2 regions of the Microbacterium betulae genome follow, and region 1 is predicted to be linked to the other one. Evidence: predicted binding sites of a transcription regulator. Region 1 holds the regulator's gene; the other holds the start of a gene.
What was found. Region 1 encodes HrcA, which represses chaperone genes, less so after heat shock. Its sites were predicted from a motif close to TTNGCACTCGNNNNNNNCGAGTGCNAA; they were not measured.

Region 1 (9,354 bases):
AGCTCCGCGGCGGCGGCGTTGAGCAGCACGTGGTCCAGCGAACCCGAGAGGCCGTCGTACACGTAGCTGCTCTCCGAGACTCCCAGCTCGCTCTCCACACCGACGTACCCGGCCTCGTAGAGGACCTGCATCGGATCCTCCTGCGTGTAGGAGTTGAAGTCCCCCACGAGCAGCACGGCCTCGGCCCCTGTGCCGGTCGGGTCGGTCTCGACCCATTCGGCGAGCGCCTCGGCCTGGTGGACGCGCGACTGCGTCGACGCGCCCTGGCCGTCGCCGGAGTCCTCGTCGCCGGGCCACGGACCCGCCGAGCCCTTCGACTTGAAGTGGTTGACGACGACCGTGAACGCCTCGCCGCCACCGGCGGGGACGAAGGTCTGCGCGATCGGCTCGCGCGCGTTCTGGAAGGCGTCGATCTCGGCATCCGTGGTGTCGAGCGCCGCCGACGCCCCTTCGGGCGCGACCACCGCGGGCTGGTAGATGAGGGCAGAGCTGATCACATCCAGCTCGGAGGCGTCCGGCAGGTTCGCGGGAGAGGCGACGTACGCCCATCTCTCCGTTCCGGCGGACGCGTTGAGCGCGTCGACGAGCGTCGCGACGGCTTCGTCCGCCTCCTCGCCCAGGCGTGCCGAGCTCTCGATCTCCATGAGGCCGACCACGCTCGCGTCCAGCCCCTCGATCGCGGCGACGATGCGCGCCTCCTGACGCTGGAAGTCCTCGGCGTCCCACGCCCCGCGCTGGTCGCATCCGCCGCGGACGGTCACGCCGTCGCCGTCGCGATCCGTGTACGCCGTGCAGCTCGCGTCGTCGACGCCGAGGGTCGTGAAGTAGTTCAGCACGTTGAACGACGCGACGCTCACGTCGCCGCCGACGTCCTCGGGCGCCGCCGTCCGCGTGTTCTCGAACAGCACGCCGTCGACGCCCGAGCCGTCGCCGACCAGGGGCGTCGTGGGATTGAGCTTCCAGGCGTCGTTTCGGAAGTCGACGATGTGGGGCTCGGCGAACGAGACCGCCGCTCCCACGCGGATCGGCTCGACGAGCGAGACGTAGGCGGGCGTCAGGCTCTTGGCGGTCGAGAAGTTCGCCGTCGTGCCGTCGTCGAGGGTGACACGACGCGCGGCGTTGTCCGCGGCGACCGCCTCGGCCTCGGCGCTGCCCGGGAGGGCGACGTCGGTGGGCTGGCGGAGCGGCGTCGTGCCCGAGGCGAGGACGACCTCCCCGTAGACGTTCGTGTCGTAGGTGTCGGCCACCGTGAAGTCGCCGTCGGGCGCCACGAGCATGGATTCGAGCGACTCGCGCTCCGCGTCGGTCGCCGGCCATCCCACGACGGCCGGCGTCACCGGCTCCGCGTCGGCGACGACCTGCGCTCCGCCGGCGCCCACGGTGATCTCCGTGAGCCCGTAGAACTCGGTGACCCGGCCGGTGACCTGCACGGTGTCGCCGAGCGCGACCTCCGACACGGTCGCCGTGGAGTAGACGAAGATCGCGTCGGATGCCCGATCCGCGGAGACGTCGACGGCGCCGCCCGTCCCGGGGGTCTGGATGACGTATCCGTCGAGCCCGCCCGTGGGATAGCGCGCCGTGACGACGCCCGTGGTCGTGACCGTCTGATCGACGAGCGGGGAGGTGGCGCCCGTGCCCTGGATCTCGGCGATCGTCGCGGATGCGACGGGCGTGTCGGTGGGAGTGGGGGTCGGCTCCGGGGTGGGCGGGGGAGTCGAGCCGCCGAGGGGCTCGGGCGTCGGCGCGCCGGTCGTGAAGTCCGCGCCGTTGTCGGCGGTGTTCGTCCCGTCCGCGTCGCGGGCGACGGACACCGCGTTCGACGTCGTGGGCGCCGCCGCCGTGCCTGCGAAGTCGCTCGCGGCGCCCCACCCGACGTAGTCGACGACGGTCGCGGCGGACGCCATCCCGCTCGCGCCCGACAGCGCGGTCGCGCTCGACACGAGCGCGACCTTGCCCTGCGTGGCGCTGAGCGCGATCGAGCCGCTCACGTCGGCTCCGACGTCGGGAAGCGTCGTGTCCGCGCCGTACGCCTGGCCGACGACGAGCGTCTCCCCGGCCGGGAGCGCGATGTCGCCCAGCGGCGTGACCTGCCAGGCGGACCCCGTCGCCGATGCGTACTGCACGCTCCAGCCGTCCAGGCTCGCGTCGTCGGACGTGGTGTTGACGATCTCGACGAAGTCGCGGCTGAAGGCGGCGCCGTTGTTGCCGCCGCCTCCGTACACCTCGTTGATGAGGACGCCGGCGCCCGGCGCGACCGCGGCCTGTGCCGCGACCGGGGCGAGGAGGGCGGCGGCGATGCCGGCCACCGCGGCGGCGGCGACCGCGCGTCGGCCGCGACGCGCGAGCGGGAGGTGATGCACGGTGGTCTCCTTCGGAGAGGGAAGAGGGGCGTCGCCGGCGGCGGATCCCTCCCACCATGTCATCGGCTGACGATGAACACGCGGTTACCGGGATGTCACGGATCGTCGCCGTCTCCCGTGCTCGACGGTGCGCACACGGGAACCGGGCCGTGCCCCGTAGAATCGGACGGATATGTCCCCCCGTGCCACGACTCCGCTCCCGCCAGCCGCGACGCCGCCCGAGCGCATCCGCAACTTCTGCATCATCGCGCACATCGACCACGGCAAGTCGACCCTGGCCGACCGGATGCTGCAGCTGACGGGGGTGGTGTCCGACCGCGACATGCGCGCCCAGTACCTCGATCGGATGGACATCGAGCGCGAGCGCGGCATCACGGTCAAGAGCCAGGCGGTGCGCCTGCCCTGGCAGCTCGACGGCGAGACCTTCGCGCTCAACATGATCGACACGCCCGGTCACGTCGACTTCACGTACGAGGTCTCGCGATCGCTCGCCGCGTGCGAGGGCGCCGTCCTCCTCGTCGACGCGGCCCAGGGCATCGAGGCGCAGACGCTCGCCAACCTCTACCTCGCGCTCGAGAACGATCTCGCGATCATCCCCGTCCTGAACAAGATCGACCTGCCCGCGGCCGATCCCGACCGCTTCGCGAAGGAGCTCGCCGACCTCATCGGCGGCGACCCCGACGACGTCCTGCGCGTGTCGGGCAAGACGGGCCAGGGCGTCGAGGAGCTGCTCGACCGTCTCGTCGGCGAGGTCCCCGCCCCGAGGGGCGACGTCGACGCGCCCGCGCGCGCCATGATCTTCGACTCGGTCTACGACGCGTACCGCGGGGTCGTCACGTACGTGAGGATGGTGGACGGCCGGCTCACCCCGCGCGAGCGCATCCAGATGATGTCGACGCGCGCGACGCACGAGCTGCTCGAGATCGGCGTGTCGAGCCCCGAGCCCACGCCGTCGAACGGCCTCGCGGCGGGCGAGGTGGGCTATCTCATCACGGGGGTGAAGGACGTCCGGCAGTCCAAGGTCGGCGACACGGTCACGAACCAGCGGACGCCGGCCTCGGACGCGCTGCCGGGATACACGGACCCGAAGCCCATGGTGTTCTCCGGCCTGTACCCGATCGACGCCAGCGACTACCCGGACCTCCGCGAGGCGCTCGACAAGCTCAAGCTCTCCGACGCCTCGCTCGCCTATGAGCCGGAGACCTCCGTCGCGCTCGGCTTCGGGTTCCGGTGCGGGTTCCTCGGCCTGCTGCACCTGGAGATCATCACGGAACGGCTCTCGCGGGAGTTCGGCCTCGATCTCATCACGACCGCTCCGAGCGTCGTCTACGAGGTGACGACGGAGACGGGCGAGAAGATCGTCGTGACGAACCCGAGCGAGTATCCCGAGGGCAAGATCGGGTCGGTCTCGGAGCCCATCGTGCGCGCGTCGATCCTCACGCCGAAGGAGTTCGTCGGCACCGTCATGGAGCTGTGCCAGAACCGTCGCGGGACGATGCTGGGGATGGACTACCTCTCGGCGGAGCGCGTCGAGCTGAAGTACACGATGCCGCTCGCCGAGATCGTGTTCGACTTCTTCGACCAGCTCAAGAGCCGCACCCAGGGCTATGCGAGCTTCGACTACGAGCCCGAGGGGCAGCAGGAGGCCGACCTCGTGAAGGTCGACATCCTGCTGCAGGGAGACCGCGTCGACGCCTTCAGCGCCATCGTGCACCGTGAGAAGGCCTACTCCTACGGCACGACGATGACCGAGCGTCTGCGCAAGCTCATCCCGCGTCAGCAGTTCGAGGTGCCCATCCAGGCGGCGATCGGGGCGCGCGTCATCGCGCGCGAGAACATCCGCGCCATGCGCAAGGACGTGCTCGCCAAGTGCTACGGCGGCGACATCACCCGCAAGCGCAAGCTCCTCGAGAAGCAGAAGGAAGGCAAGAAGCGGATGAAGATGGTCGGCCGCGTCGAGGTCCCCCAGGAGGCGTTCATCGCCGCCCTGTCCGGGGACGTCGAGTCGAAGTCCGCGAAGTAGCCAGGGGCTGCGGTTAGGGTGGACACCATGCGCCGGGCGACCTTCCGAGACGAGACGGTCGACTATGCAGCGGTCGGGGCCACGCAGGCGCCCGATCTGCTGCAGTATCCGCCGGAGGGCAGCATCCCCGCCGCCGCCGCGTGGCGGATCGGCAGCGGAGAGGAGCGGTTCCGCACGGCGGTCGACTCCCTCCTCTCGTGGGGGGCGCTCAAGGGCGCCGGACTCGTGCTCACGGATGTGCGCCCTGCCCCCGGCCCGACGTACACGGGCGTGAGCTTCGACGACGAGGGGAACGCGGTCGCGCCGAGCCGGTCCGACCAGGACCAGCGCTTCGACGCGGACGGCACGCCGTTCGTGGGAGCCGGGACGACCGTCACGGTCCACGGCAAGGTGGGGGGCTCCCGGGCCGACGCCGAGCTCCGCGTCATCTTCGTGATCGAGGAGGCGCGCCGCGTCGGCTTCGCCCTCGGCACGGTGGGCGAGTCGGTCGTGAGCGGCGAGGAGTCCTTCCTGATCGAATGGCGCGACAACGACGAGGTCTGGTTCGACGTCCGCGCCTTCGATCGCCCCGTCTCGCTCGGGAACCGGATCTTCCGCGGCCTCGTGAGGCGCCGCCGCAAGGCGCTGTTCGCGGCGTACCTGCGCGCGATCTCGCCGCTGTTCAGCACGGGGACGTGATGGCCGGCCCGCTTCCCGTCGGCGATCCCGCTCCCGCCGACGGGCGGCTGCCGCATGACCTCCCGCTCGACCCGTCGACGGACTTCGGCGTGTACCTGCACGTGCCGTTCTGCCGGGTCCGCTGCGGCTACTGCGACTTCAACACGTACACCTCGGGCGAGCTGCGCGGCGCCCGCCAGGACGAGTACGCGGACGTCCTGCTGCAGGAGGTCGGGCTGGCCAGGGAGGTCCTCGGGGAGGCGGCGGGGAGCCGCCCGGCCAGCACGGTCTTCTTCGGCGGCGGGACCCCGACCCTCCTGCCCGCCGGGGACCTCGCACGGATGCTGACGGGCGTCCGCGACGCGTTCGGCATCGCGCCCGGCGCGGAGGTGACGGTCGAGGCGAACCCGGACACGGTCACGCAGGAGGTCGCCGACGAGCTCGCCGACGCGGGCGTGACGCGGATGTCCGTGGGCATGCAGTCGGCCGTGCCCCGCGTGCTCGCCGCGCTCGACCGCACCCACACCCCGTCGAACGTCCGCACGGCCGTGGAGGCGGGCCGAGCGGCCGGCCTCGACGTGAGCGTGGACCTCATCTACGGAGCGCCGGGCGAGACCCTCGACGACTGGCGGGCCTCGCTCGATGCGGCCCTCGAGCTCGATCCCGATCATCTGTCCGCATACGCGCTCATCGTCGAGGACGGCACGAAGCTCGCCCGCCAGATCAGGCGCGGCGAGGCGCCCGCGCCCGACGACGACCTGCAGGCCGACATGTACGCGCTCGCGGATGCGGCGCTCGGCGACGCCGGCTACGACTGGTACGAGGTCTCCAACTGGTCGCGCGGAGAGGCCCACCGGTCGCGGCACAACCTCGCCTACTGGACGGGGGCCGACTGGTGGGGCTTCGGCCCGGGGGCCCACAGCCACGTCGCAGGACTGCGCTGGTGGAACGTCAAGCATCCCGCCGCCTACGCGCAGCGCCTCGCGGCGCAGGAGTCTCCCGCGGCGGGCCGCGAGCGGCCGGACGAGGAGTCGCGGACGCTGGAGCGGGTGCTGCTGCGGAGCCGCATCCGCGAGGGGCTCGCGATCGACGACCTCGACGCGGGGGCGCGCAGCGCGGTCGCCGGCCTCATCGCGGACGGTCTCGTCGTGCCCGCCGCGGCGCTGAAGGGGCGGATCGTGCTGACGCTGCGGGGGAGGCTGCTCGCCGACGCGGTGGTCCGCGCGCTCACCGCCTGACGCGTCGCGGCGCGCCCCGGCGACGGCCGCGGATCGGTAGACTGGCACTCGGAGTCGTCGAGTGCCAGGGGAGAGGAGCGCACATGGTCAGCGAGCGCGGCCTTCAGGTCCTCCGCGCGATCGTGCAGGACTACGTCGACACCCATGAGCCCGTCGGCAGCCGCTCGATCGTCGACCGGCACTCCTTCGGCGTCTCCGCGGCGACCATCCGCAACGACATGGCGCTCCTCGAGGACGAGGAGCTCATCGCCCAGCCGCACACCTCGTCGGGCCGCGTCCCGACCGACAAGGGGTACCGGGTGTTCGTCGACCATCTCGCGGAGCTGCGCCCGCTCTCCTCGGCTCAGCGCGCCGCGATCACCGCGTTCCTCGGCGACCCCGCCGACCTCGACGAGCTGCTCGCCCGCACCGTGCGGCTGCTGACCCAGCTCACCGGCCAGGTCGCGCTCGTGCAGTACCCCTCGTTCTCCCGGGCGAACGTCACCCATGTCCAGCTCGTGCCGCTCGATCCGCACCGGCTGCTCGTCATCATCGTCACCGACACCGGTCGCGTCTCGCAGCGCATCACGATCCTGCCCCAGCCCCTCGACGAGGCCGGCGTGGCGGCGGTCGGCGCACGCCTGATCCCGCGCCTCACAGGGCGTTCGGTGGCCGAGGCCGCCGAGCAGCTGTCCCTCGCGCGCACCGCGGCGAGCGTGCACCTCACCCCCGCGGAGGCGGCGCTGCACGCGGTGGCCGTCGCCGCGTCGGAGGAGCTCGACGAGTTCCGCCAGAATCGGCTCATGATGGCGGGGTCGGCGACGCTCGCGAAGCGGGAGCAGGACTTCCGCGGGAGCATCCACCCGCTCCTCGAGGCGATCGAGGAGCAGGTCACGCTGCTGCGGCTGATGAGCGAGATGGTCGCGGACGGCCAGGGCCTGTCGGCGAGCATCGGACGGGAGAACGCCGCGTTCGGGCTCGCGGAGGCGTCGATCGTGGCGAGCGAGTACGACTCGGCGGTCGGGGCCGCGCGCATCGGGCTCATGGGCCCCACCCGTATGGACTATCCGCGCAACCTCGCGGCGGTACGGGCGGTCGCCCGGTACCTCACGAGGCTGCTGGACGAAGACGAGGGACGGCGCTGAGGCACCGTCCGGACGGATCACGGCACGGACGCACGGCGTCCGCAGGAAGGCTGACGTGGCTGATCACTACGAGACCCTCGGTGTGTCGAAGGACGCTTCGCAGGAGGACATCAAGAAGGCGTACCGCCGATTGGCGCGCCGGCTGCACCCCGACGTGAACCCCGCGCCGGAGGCGGCGGAGGAGTTCAAGTCGGTCACGCACGCGTACGACGTGCTGAGCGATCCCGAGCAGCGGCGCCGATACGACATGGGCGGGGACGAGTCCCCGTTCGGAGGAGCGGGCTTCGGCGGCTTCGGCGACATCTTCGAGACCTTCTTCGGCGCGGCCGGAGGCGGAGGCGGGCGCAGCGGCAGGCCGCGGTCCCGCCGGGAGCGCGGCCAGGACGCTCTCGTCCGCGTCACGCTCGACCTGGGCGACGTCGTCTTCGGGACCCACCGCGACATCGAGGTCGACACCGCCGTGCTGTGCGAGACGTGCCAGGGCTCGTGCTGTCAGCCCGGGACGAGCCCGCAGACGTGCGACATCTGCCGCGGCACGGGCCACGTCCAGCGTCAGGTGCGGAGCCTTCTCGGCAACATGGTGACGAGCCAGCCCTGCGGCACGTGCCAGGGCTACGGCACGGTCATCCCGCAGCCCTGCACGACGTGCCACGGGCAGGGCAGGGTGCGATCGCGCCGCACGGTCTCCCTCGACATCCCCGCCGGCGTCGAGACCGGTCTGCGGCTGCAGCTGCCCGGCTCCGGCGAGGTGGGGCAGGCGGGCGGCCCCAACGGCGACCTGTACGTCGAGGTCACCGTCGCCCCGCACCCCGTCTTCAGCCGCGACGGCGACGACCTGCTGGCGACGCTCGAGGTGTCGATGACCGACGCGATCCTCGGGACGACCACGTCGATCGACGGCCTCGACGGCGCCGTGGAGGTGGAGGTGCGCGCCGGGATCCAGTCGGGCGAGATCCTCACGGTCAGGGATCGCGGCATCACCGGCCTCCGCTCCTCGCGTCGCGGCGATCTGCGTGTCGGAGTGCAGGTGGTCACGCCGACGAAGGTCGATCACAAGACCCGCGAGCTCCTCGAGGAGCTGGCCAGGCGCACGAAGGCCCCGTCGCCGCGACTGGCGGAGTTCCAGCAGGGACTGTTCTCGAAGCTCCGCGACAGGTTCCGCGGCTGAGGGGCGGGCCATGGCGCTGCACTTCCACGACCCCTCCGCCGCAGAGGCGGCCGTCGGCGACGCGATCGAGCTCGGCGGATCCGAGGCGCACCACGCCGCAGCGGTGCGCCGCGTGCGCGCCGGCGAGGGCGTGACGGTGACGGACGGGCGGGGCGCGTGGATCACGGGCACGTGCGAGTCGGTCGAACGGGACCGCGTGGTCGTGCGGATCACGGCGCGGGAGGACGTCCCGGCACCGCGTCCCCGTCTCGTCCTCGTCCAGGCGCTCGCGAAGGGCGACAGGGACGAGCTCGCGGTGCAGGCGGCCACGGAGCTCGGCGTCGACGGCGTCGTTCCCTGGCAGGCCGCGCGGAGCGTCTCACGCTGGGAGGGCGCCAAGGCCGAGAAGGGCCGTGCGCGCTGGGCCGCGATCGTGCGCGAGGCGGCCAAGCAGGCCCATCGGGCGTGGATCGCCGAGGTCGCTCCCGTCGAGGCGATCGCTGCGCTCGCGCAGCGTGCGGCGCAGGCGCGGATGCTCGTGCTGGACCCGACCGCGGACACCGCGCTCACCGAGGTCTCCTTCACGGACGCGCGCGACGTCGTCCTCGTGGTGGGGCCGGAGGGCGGCATCGCCCCCGAGGAGCTCGACCGTCTCGCGCAGGCGGGAGCCGAGCGGGTGCGCCTGGGGGCGACGATCCTCCGCACGTCCACCGCGGGCCCCGCGGCGCTCGCCGTCGTCAACGCCGGGCTGGGGCGCTGGTAGCCCTGGTCGTTAGACTCGAACCCATGAGCGAGCCGTCGATCT
Region 2 (9,354 bases), 1.8 Mb from region 1:
CATCCGGCCCACCCACACGAGGCGCGGTCTCCCTTCCGCGCGCGCGGAGGGAGCCGCCGCGAGCACGCGGTCGCGCACGTCGTCGTCGATGCCGTTCCAGACGACGTCCACGCTCCCGAAGACGCCGTGCCGTTCGAGACGGCGCGCGAAGTGTCCCGACGGGGCCGTCACGGCGCTCGCGCCGCGGGCGAGGCCGCGCAGGTACGCCCATCCGTCGTCGCCCGGTCCCGACCCGGGCAGCGCACGCCGCCGCCAGGCGTTCAGCGCACGCAGCACGAGGGCCGGGAACGGCGTCGTCGCCTCGATCCCCACGTCGACGCGATTGTGCATCGTCTGGACGACGGGGACCCGCAGTCGCCGCGCGAGCCGGTGGCCGAGGAACGCGCCCCAGAAGTCGGCCTGCACGTGCACGAGGTCGGGCATCGGCGCACCGCGCGCCACGCGACGGCTCAGGGCGCGATCGATGAAGGCGTCCGTCGCGCCTCCCGGCCAGGTGAAGGAGTACTCGCGGTCCCACGTGACGGGGATCGACGGCAGGTCGAGGTAGGCCGGATCGTCGGCGTTCACGGGGTCGCGCGACCGGCGTCGCGGCGCCACGACGGTCACGCTGTGGCCGGCGCGCTCGAGATGGGCGCGCTGCAGCCGCGTGGAGACCTGTGCGCCGCCGAGCGTCTCGACGTGCTGGTCGCCGAAGATCACGATGTGCACGGCGGGGTCCGGTCTACGCGGGGAGCGCGTCGCCGCGGTACAGCGCCTCGAAGGTGTCGAGCGTGCGCGTGATGTCGTGGGCGTCGACCATCCGCAGCGAGGCCCGCTGCATGCGGGCGCGCTCCTCGGGCTCGGCCGTGAGCACGTCCGTCAGCCGCGCGACGAGGGCGTCGACGTCGCCGGGCTCGAACAGGTACCCGTTCTCGCCGTCGCTCACGAGGTGCGGGAGCGCGACGGCGTTCGCCGCGACGACGGGCAGCCCCGACGCCATGGCCTCCATGGTCGCGATCGACTGGAGCTCGGCGATGGAGGCGATCGCGAAGACGGACGCCCGCGTGAGCGCGCCGCGCAGCACCTCGTCGGTGGTGTGCCCGAAGAAGGTGACGCGGTCGCCGATGCCGAGCTCCTCCGCGAGCCTCTCCAGGGCCGCCCGCTGATCGCCGTCGCCGACGAGATCGAGCCGCGTGTCGAGAGCCGGGTCGAGCCTCGCGACGGCGCGCACGATGACGTCGACCTGCTTCTCGCTCGTGAGGCGACCCACGAAGACCACGCGGTTCTCGGTGCGCGGAGCGAGGTCGGGCGTGTAGTTCGCCTTGTCGATGCCGCAGCTGATGGGGACGACCCCGGCGATGTCGATGGTCGTCTCGAGGAAGTCGGCGGCCCTCCGCGTGGGCGTCGTCACGGCGGCGGTGAGATCGAACGTGCGCTTGGCGTCGGCCCATGCGAGCGTGAGGAGGACCCGGTTGAGCGCCTCGGGCAGGCGCGTGGAGTCGAGGATGTTCTCCGGCATCACGTGGTTCGTCGCGATGACCGGGATCCCGCGCCGACGGGCCTCGCGGGCGAGGCCGCGGCCGATGACGATGTGCGACTGGATGTGCACGACGTCGGGGTTGACGGCGTCGAGCACCTGGCGCGCGTAGTGCTTGGAGCGCCACGGCCAGACGAACCGCAGCCACTCGTGCCACGGCAGCCGGACCGACGGCAACCGGTGCATCGTCAGCGACTCGCCCTCGATGACCTCCGTGCGCGGTGCGGTCCGCCTCCATCTCGTGTTCGGCGCGCTCACGTGCACGTCGTGGCCGCGCTGGACGAGCCCCGCCGCGAGTCGCTCGGCGAACCGGGCCGCTCCGTTGATGTCGGGGGAGAACGTGTCACAGCCCAGCAGGACGGTGAGCGGCCGCTCGCCGGATGATGCCCGGGAGGGCGATGCGTCGGGCGCGGGGGTGGTCACGGATGCCTCGCAGTGCTGTTCGTGGCGGCGCCGAGCGGCGGGGGAGTTCTCCCCCGAGACTATTCCACGACGTGGGAGGCGTCTGTGAGGCGTGCCGGGCCCCTGCCGCGTCAGTCCTGCTCGGCCCACCAGGCCCGCAGGCGCTGCTCGGCCTCCTCCGCGCCCAGCACGCCCTCGTCGAGACGCAGCTCGAGGAGGAACCGGTAGGCCTTGCCGACCGCCGGCCCCGGGGGGATGCCCAGGATCTCCTGGATGCGGTTGCCGTCGAGGTCGGGGCGGATGGCCTCGAGCTGCTCCTGCTCGCGGAGCGTCGCGATGCGGGCCTCGATGTCGTCGTAGGCACCCGCGAGACGAGCCGCCTTGCGACGGTTTCGCGTCGTGACGTCCGCTCGCGTGAGGATGTGCAGGCGCTCGATCTCGTCGCCGGCGTCGCGCACGTAGCGGCGGACGGCCGAGTCGGTCCACGCGCCCTCGGCGTAGCCGAAGAAACGGAGGTGCAGCTCGATGAGGGTCGTCACGGAGCCGATCGTGTCGCCGTCGTACCGCAGCGCCTGCAGGCGCTTGCGGGCCATCCGCGCCCCCACGAGGTCGTGGTGGTGGAACGTCACGGCGCCGCCGGGCTCGAGCTTCCGCGTGCGCGGCTTGCCGATGTCGTGGAGGAGCGCCGCGAGGCGCAGCGGCACGTCGGGCGCGGCATCCGGACGGCGGAGCCGCTCGTGCTCGATCGCCTGCGTCAGGACCGTGAGGGAGTGCTCGTAGACGTCCTTGTGGTGGTGGTGCTCGTCGACCTCGAGCCGCAGCGCCGGGATCTCGGGCAGGAACTCCTCGACGAGCCGGGACTCGACGAGGACGCGGATGCCCCGAACGGGGTCGTCGGTCTGCAGCAGGCGCGTGAGCTCGGCCCGGATGCGCTCGGGGCTGACGATCCTGAGCGTCTCGCGCAGGTCTCCGATCGCCGCGAGCGTGCCGCCTTCGATGTCGAAGCCGAGCTGCGAGGAGAAGCGGGCGGCGCGGAGCATCCTGAGCGGGTCGTCGCCGAAGCTCACGCGCGGATCGATCGGCGTGCGCAGGACGCCCGCGAGGAGGTCCTCGACGCCGCCCGCAGGGTCGACGAGCGTCACGGCGGGCACCCGCAGCGCCATGGCGTTGACCGTGAAGTCGCGTCGGGCGAGGTCGGACTCGAGCGTGTCGCCGAACTCCACGGTGGGCTTGCGCGTCGCGCCGTCATAGCTGTCGGCGCGGTATGTCGTGATCTCGACCTGCTCGCCCTTGACGCGCGCGCCGATCGTGCCGAAGGCGCGCCCGATGTCCCACTGCGCCGAGGAGATCGGCGTGACGATCCGGAGGATGTCGTCGGGCCTCGCGTCCGTCGTGAAGTCGAGGTCGTGCGTGGCACGCCCCAGCAGCGCATCGCGGACGGGACCGCCGACGACGGCGAGGTCGTGCCCCGCATCGGCGAACGCGCGAGCGAGCGTCGCGACGACGGGTGATGTCGCGAGGTCGCCGAGGCGTGCGAGTCCGGCGGCCATGTTGAGCATGGTTTCCAGGGTAGTCGGCGCCCGTCGGGGCTCATCCGGCCCGCACGTCCGCATCCCGGCACCCGCCCGCCGTCCACCCGCCCGCCGTCCACCCAGTGCACACTCTGACTGCCACCGTCCGTCCAGCGAGAATCCATGTGCGCGACGAGAATACGGCCGCCACCGGGATTCTCACGGCACGGATGGATTCTCGCTGCTCAGCGCAGACCGGATGCGCGGGCACCGGTCTCCGAGGTCGCCGCCGTAGGCTCGACGGCATGCGCGCGACGATCATCCACGGCGAGAAGGACATCCGGCTCGAAGAGGTCCCCGACCCCCGGCTCGTGTCGGGGCAGGACGCCATCGTGCGCGTCGTCGCGTCGTGCGTGTGCGGCTCCGACCTGTGGCACTACCGCGGCATCGCGTCCTCCGCGAAGGTCCCGCGTCCCATCGGGCACGAGTTCGTGGGCATCGTCGAGGAGGTCGCGGACGGCGTCGCGCGCGTGAAGGTCGGCGACTTCGTCATCGCGCCCTTCTACGACTGCGACATGACGTGCGCGAACTGCCGCAACGGCTTCAGCACGTCGTGCCTCGAGAAGGGCGACTGGGGCGGCGAGGACCACTGGGGCCATCCCGTCGACGGCGGCCAGGGCGAGTACGTGCGCGTGCCGCACGCCGACGGCACCCTCACCGTCGTGCCGGGCGGAGCGCCGTCCGACGATCTCGTCCCCGGCCTGCTGACGCTGTCGGACGTCTTCCTCACGGGCCACCACGCCGCGGTGTCGGCGGGCGTGACGGCGGGCTCGACGGTCGTCGTGGTGGGCGACGGCGCCGTGGGCCTGTCGGGCGTCCTGGCCTCGACGCGCCTCGGAGCCGGACGGATCGTCGCGATGTCGCGCCACGCGCCGCGCCAGGCCCTCGCCCGCGAGTTCGGCGCGACGGACGTCGTCGCCGAGCGCGGCGTGGAGGGCGTCGCCGCCGTGAAGGACCTCTTCGACGGGATCGGCCCCGACGCCGTGCTGGAGTGCGTCGGGACGAAGGAGTCGATGGATCAGGCCCTCCGCTCCGCGCGCCCCGGCGGACAGGTCGGCTTCGTCGGCGTCCCCCACGGAGAGCCCGAGCTGCCCGTGCGGCGGATGTTCTCGACCAACGTCGGCGTGCGCGGCGGCGTCGCTCCCGTGCGCAACTACGCGGAGGCCCTCCTGCCCGAGGTGCTCGACCGCACGATCGACCCGGGCCGCGTCTTCGACCTCGAGCTGCCGCTCGCCGACGTCGCCGAGGCCTATGCCGCGATGGACGAGCGCCGCGCGATCAAGACGCTCCTGCGGCCATGAGCGTGCCCGGCGCGTCGGCGCGTCTGACGGCCGATCACGAGATCCCCGCACGCGCGCCCCTGCGCGTCCGCGCCGGCAAGACCGTGCGGGTCGGCGACCGAGACGCGGAGTGGCCGGCGTTCGTCCTCGTGCGTGCGGAAGGCGGCGAGGGATGGGTCCCGTCGCGGCACCTCGACGGCGCACGGCCCGAGGCGCGCGTGGTCGAGGCCTACGACACGACCGAGCTGCCGGCGCGCTCGGGCGTCGTCGTCGAGATCGTCGCCGACGACGACGCGAGCGGATGGGCGTGGTGCCGCGACGCCGCGGGCCGAGAGGGATGGGTCCCGCACCGGGTGCTGCACGTGCTCTGACCGGCACGGCGGCGCCTCGCTCCCCCGCGGCGAGCGGATCGGCCGGAGTCTCGCGGACGGCGTGGGCGCGGGACGGGCGCCGCTCAGACGAACGCGAGGAACCCGTCGACGAGGAGCTCGCGGACGGCGGGGAGCAGCCCGGAGCGGAGCGTGCGCTCGTCGACCTCCATGAGCTGCGCGATCGCTCCGACGATCTGCCCGATCGAGAGCTCGCCGTCGCAGGCCCCGACGAGCGCCGCGAGCGCGGGGTCGGCCGGCGCCGAGCGCCCGAAGCCCCCGCCCTGCCGCAGCTCGATGACGCTCGGGTCGGCGGCCCCGGGAAGGTGGTGCCGCGCCTCCGTGACGTCGGGCGCGGCCTTCAGGTGCGCCGCGAGCAGGCCCGCCTCGTCGAGCCCGGCCACGCGATCGTGCGCGGCCAGCGCGGCGGCCAGGTGCGCGCCGAGGCCGCCCTCCGACGGGATGGGCTGGGACACGCTCTCGTAGCGCGCGAGCGTCGGGGCGCCTTCCGCACGGCGGAGCAGCACGTACCCGAAGCCGATCGCCGTGACGCCGCGGTCGGCGAAGTCGTCCAGCCAGGCGTCCAGCAGCGCATCGTGCGCGGCGCTGCCCGGTGACGTGCCGCCGTCGCGGATCCACATCTCGGCGTACGCGACGGGGTCGAGCTGCTCCCGCTCGACGATCCATGCGTCCAGCGGGGCGTCCGAGGCCTCCACCCAGGCACGCACCCGGTCGAGGCCCGCGAGGCCGTTCTTCGTCTCCCAGTTCCCGAGGAACTGCGCGACGCCGCCGGGCTTCAGGTGCCCGCCGACCCCGGTCACGACCTGCTGCACGAGGGCGTCGCCGACGAGTCCGCCGTCGCGGTACTCGTACGCGGGCACGCCCTTCGCGCGCGGCGTGATGACGAAGGGAGGATTCGACACGATGCGGTCGAACGTCTCGCCCCGCACCGGCTCGAAGAGCGATCCCTCGCGCGTCTCGATCGCCTCGACGCCGTTCAGGGCCGCGTTGAGCTCGGCGAAGCGCAGGGCGCGCCGCGAGACGTCCGTCGCGACCACGCTCTCGCCGTAGCGCCGGGCGCGCAGGGCCTGCACGCCGCAGCCCGTGCCGAGGTCGAGCACCGCCGCGGCCGGGGTCGGGAGCTGCAGGCCCGCGAGGGTGAGCGAGGCGCCGCCCACGCCGAGCACGTGGTCCTCGGCGAGCGCGCCTCCCCCGAGCGCGATCTCGTCGAGGTCGCTCGCGACGAGCCATTCGCCGGGGCCGCGGTCGTCGTGGAAGGACTGCGGTCGCAGGATGGCGAGCGGAGTGACCGTCCCGCCCTCGACCGCGGCGAGCCCGAGGGATGCGAGACCGGCCGCCCCCGTGCGGGGGAGCGCGGCGTCGACGTCGCGTCGGGGCTGCGCCACCCCGAAGATCAGCAGGCGCGCGAGCACGGCGAGCAGGTCGTCCCGGTGGCGGATGGCGCGGAGCGCCGGAGCACGCAGGCTGCGGCCGATCGCATCGTCGGCCTCGACGCCCCACATCGCTCGCAGCGCCTCGGAGCGGAAGCGCGCCGCCGCGAGATCGGCGGCGAGACCACGGCAGAGGGCGGGGTCCGGGTTCGGCGTCACCCGTCCATTCAACCCCGTGCGCAGAGCTCGGCCGCACCGTCCGCGCCCCTCCTCCGGTGTTCGAATGACGAATTCCGCCCACTTCGGCCGCTGAACCGGGTCGATTTCGTCATTCGAACGCGAGGCGCCCGAGGGCGCGAAGAAGACGCCTTTCGAGCGTCCTCTCAGGAAGCTCGAAGCGAGCTTTTAGCACTCTCCCCTTGAGAGTGCTAATCTGAACTTGAGCCGATGAGGCTCAAGTATTCGAACAGCGCCGAACACAAGGAGGACGATCATCATGGCAATGTTCTTCGACCCGTTCCGTGAGTTCGACCGTGTGGCCGAACAGCTCCTCGACCGACAGGGACCGCGGCTCGTGCCGATGGACCTGTACCGCGACGGGGACCATTACGTCCTGAGCGCCGACCTGCCCGGCATCGATCCGGGCAGCGTCGACATCGACGTCGACGGACAGCTGCTGACCATCCGCGCCGAGCGCACGACCCGCAGCGCCGACGGCGTCAAGTGGATCACCCGCGAGCGCTCCTCGGGCTCGTTCCTGCGCCAGCTCAACCTCGGCCAGGGCATCGACACCGAGGGCATCTCGGCGAGCTACGAGAACGGCGTGCTGAGCGTCATCATCCCGATCAGCGAGAAGGCGAAGCCGCGCAAGGTCGAGGTGCAGCACACCGTCCAGGGAGCCGAGACCGTCGGACCCGCGCTCACGTCCTGACCGCGGACGGGCGACAGGGGGCGGGCGTCGGAGGACGCCCGCCCCCTTCTCACGCGTCCCGGCGGGCGCCCTCCGACGGCGTCACCGTGAACGTGTGCGGAGCCGCGAACCCCCGGGCCGCGAACGCGCGGCCCGCCGCCTCCGCGACGTCGTCGACCCTGCCGGTCTCGACGAGCGCGAGCGCCGCGCCGCCGAACCCGCCGCCGGTCATCCGCGCGCCGATCGCTCCCACGGCGAGCGCCGCGTCAATGGCGGCGTCGAGTTCGGCGGTCGAGATCTCGAAGTCGTCGCGCATGGACACGTGCGACGCGACGAGCAGGCCTCCGACCCCGCGGGGGCCGGCCGTCCGCAGCGTCTCCACCGTGTCGAGCACCCGCTGGTTCTCCGTCACGATGTGCCGCACGCGGCGGAACGTCACGTCGTCGAGGACCCGCTCGGCGCGATCGAGGTCCACGATCGTCAGGTCGCGGAGCGAGGGGACGCCCATGCCGGCTGCGCCCTTCTCGCACGAGGCACGCCGGTCGCGGTACCCGCCGGTGGAGTGGGCGTGCGACACCTGCGTGTCGATCACGACGAGCGCGAGGCCCTCGCGAGCGAGGCCGAGGTCGACGGACGCCGTCTCGAGGGTGCGGCAGTCGAGGAAGGTCGCCGCGTCGACGCGGCCGAGCGTCGACGAGACCTGGTCCATGATGCCCGTCGGGGCTCCGACGGCGTCGTTCTCCGCGGTGCGGCCGAGCTTCGCGATCGCGAGGCCGCCGAGATCCAGCGACCACAGGTCGTTCAGCGCCGAGGCGGCGGCGCCCTCGATCGCGGCCGACGACGACAAGCCCGCGCCGACCGGGACGTCCGAGGCGAACGCGATGTCGACGCCCGGGACGTCCGCGGCGTCGCGACCGGTCGCGGCGAGCGCGGCCCACGCGATCCCGAGGGGATAGGCGGCCCACTCCGGCACGGCGCCGCTCGCGACGGCGCGCCCCCGCGCACCGTCGAACGTCTCGGCGAGGGCCGACACCGCCAGGGAGAACGGCTCGCCGTCGAAGGTCGACACCACGCGGACGGTGCCGTCCGAGCGCATACCGGCAGCGGCATACGTCCGGTGCTCGATCGCGAAGGGCAGCACGAAGCCCTCGTTGTAGTCGGTGTGCTCGCCGATGAGGTTCGCCCGGCCCGGGGCCGACCAGACGCCGTCGGCGTCGTGTCCCGTCAGCTCGGCGAAGAGCGCGACGGCCTGCCGCTGCGCCCCGGTCATGCGCCCACCGCCTCGCGCAGACGCGCCGCCGCCTGCTCCGGCGGGATGTCGCCGATCCACGCCCCCATGGCGGACTCCGATCCGGCGAGGTACTTGAGCTTGTCCGCCGCCCGACGAGGCGACGTGAGCTGGAGGTGCAGACGGGCGGAGTCGCGCGCCACGTCGACCGGCGCCTGATGCCAGGCCGCGATGTAGGGGGTGGGAGTGTCGTACAGGCGGTCGACGCCCTGCAGGAGCCTCAGGTACACCGTGGCGAGCTCGTCGCGCTCCGGGTCGGTCAGCGCCGTGAAGTCGGGCGCGTGCCGACGCGGAGCGAGATGCACCTCGACGGGCCAGCGTGCGGCGAAGGGCACGTAGGCGATCCAGTGATCCGCCTCGAGGACGACGCGCGGCCCCTGCTCCTCGAACGCGACGATGCGCTCGAAGAGGTCCGCGCCCTCCCGCTCGATCGCCTGCAGCAGCAGCCTCGTCCGCGGGGTGACGTAGGGGTACGCGTAGATCTGGCCGTGCGGATGGTGCAGGGTGACGCCGATCTGCTCGCCGCGGTTCTCGAAGGGGAACACCTGGCGGATGCCCGGCAGCGCCGCCAGCGCGGCCGTGCGGTCGGCCCACGCCTCGATGACCGTCCGGGCGCGGGTCACCGACT

Region 2: N8K70_RS16915 (Hsp20/alpha crystallin family protein) is a predicted target of HrcA. The motif match lies at 6,934-6,960, and genes of this name have one in related genera.

What each region holds. Positions count from the first base shown of each region.
Region 1 is NZ_CP118157.1:1,791,480-1,800,833, forward strand. It holds gene N8K70_RS08410 (ExeM/NucH family extracellular endonuclease) at 1-2,360, opposite strand, end outside; gene lepA (translation elongation factor 4) at 2,533-4,383, shown strand; gene N8K70_RS08420 (DUF1990 family protein) at 4,411-5,061, shown strand; gene hemW (radical SAM family heme chaperone HemW) at 5,061-6,278, shown strand; gene hrcA (heat-inducible transcriptional repressor HrcA) at 6,362-7,402, shown strand; gene dnaJ (molecular chaperone DnaJ) at 7,458-8,570, shown strand; gene N8K70_RS08440 (16S rRNA (uracil(1498)-N(3))-methyltransferase) at 8,581-9,312, shown strand; gene N8K70_RS08445 (HIT domain-containing protein) at 9,336-9,354, shown strand, end outside.
Region 2 is NZ_CP118157.1:3,592,236-3,601,589, forward strand. It holds gene N8K70_RS16885 (glycosyltransferase) at 1-708, opposite strand, end outside; gene N8K70_RS16890 (glycosyltransferase) at 722-1,939, opposite strand; gene N8K70_RS16895 (CCA tRNA nucleotidyltransferase) at 2,050-3,477, opposite strand; gene N8K70_RS16900 (zinc-dependent alcohol dehydrogenase family protein) at 3,735-4,790, shown strand; gene N8K70_RS16905 (SH3 domain-containing protein) at 4,787-5,140, shown strand; gene N8K70_RS16910 (DUF7059 domain-containing protein) at 5,224-6,747, opposite strand; gene N8K70_RS16915 (Hsp20/alpha crystallin family protein) at 7,025-7,459, shown strand; gene galK (galactokinase) at 7,509-8,708, opposite strand; gene galT (galactose-1-phosphate uridylyltransferase) at 8,705-9,354, opposite strand, start outside.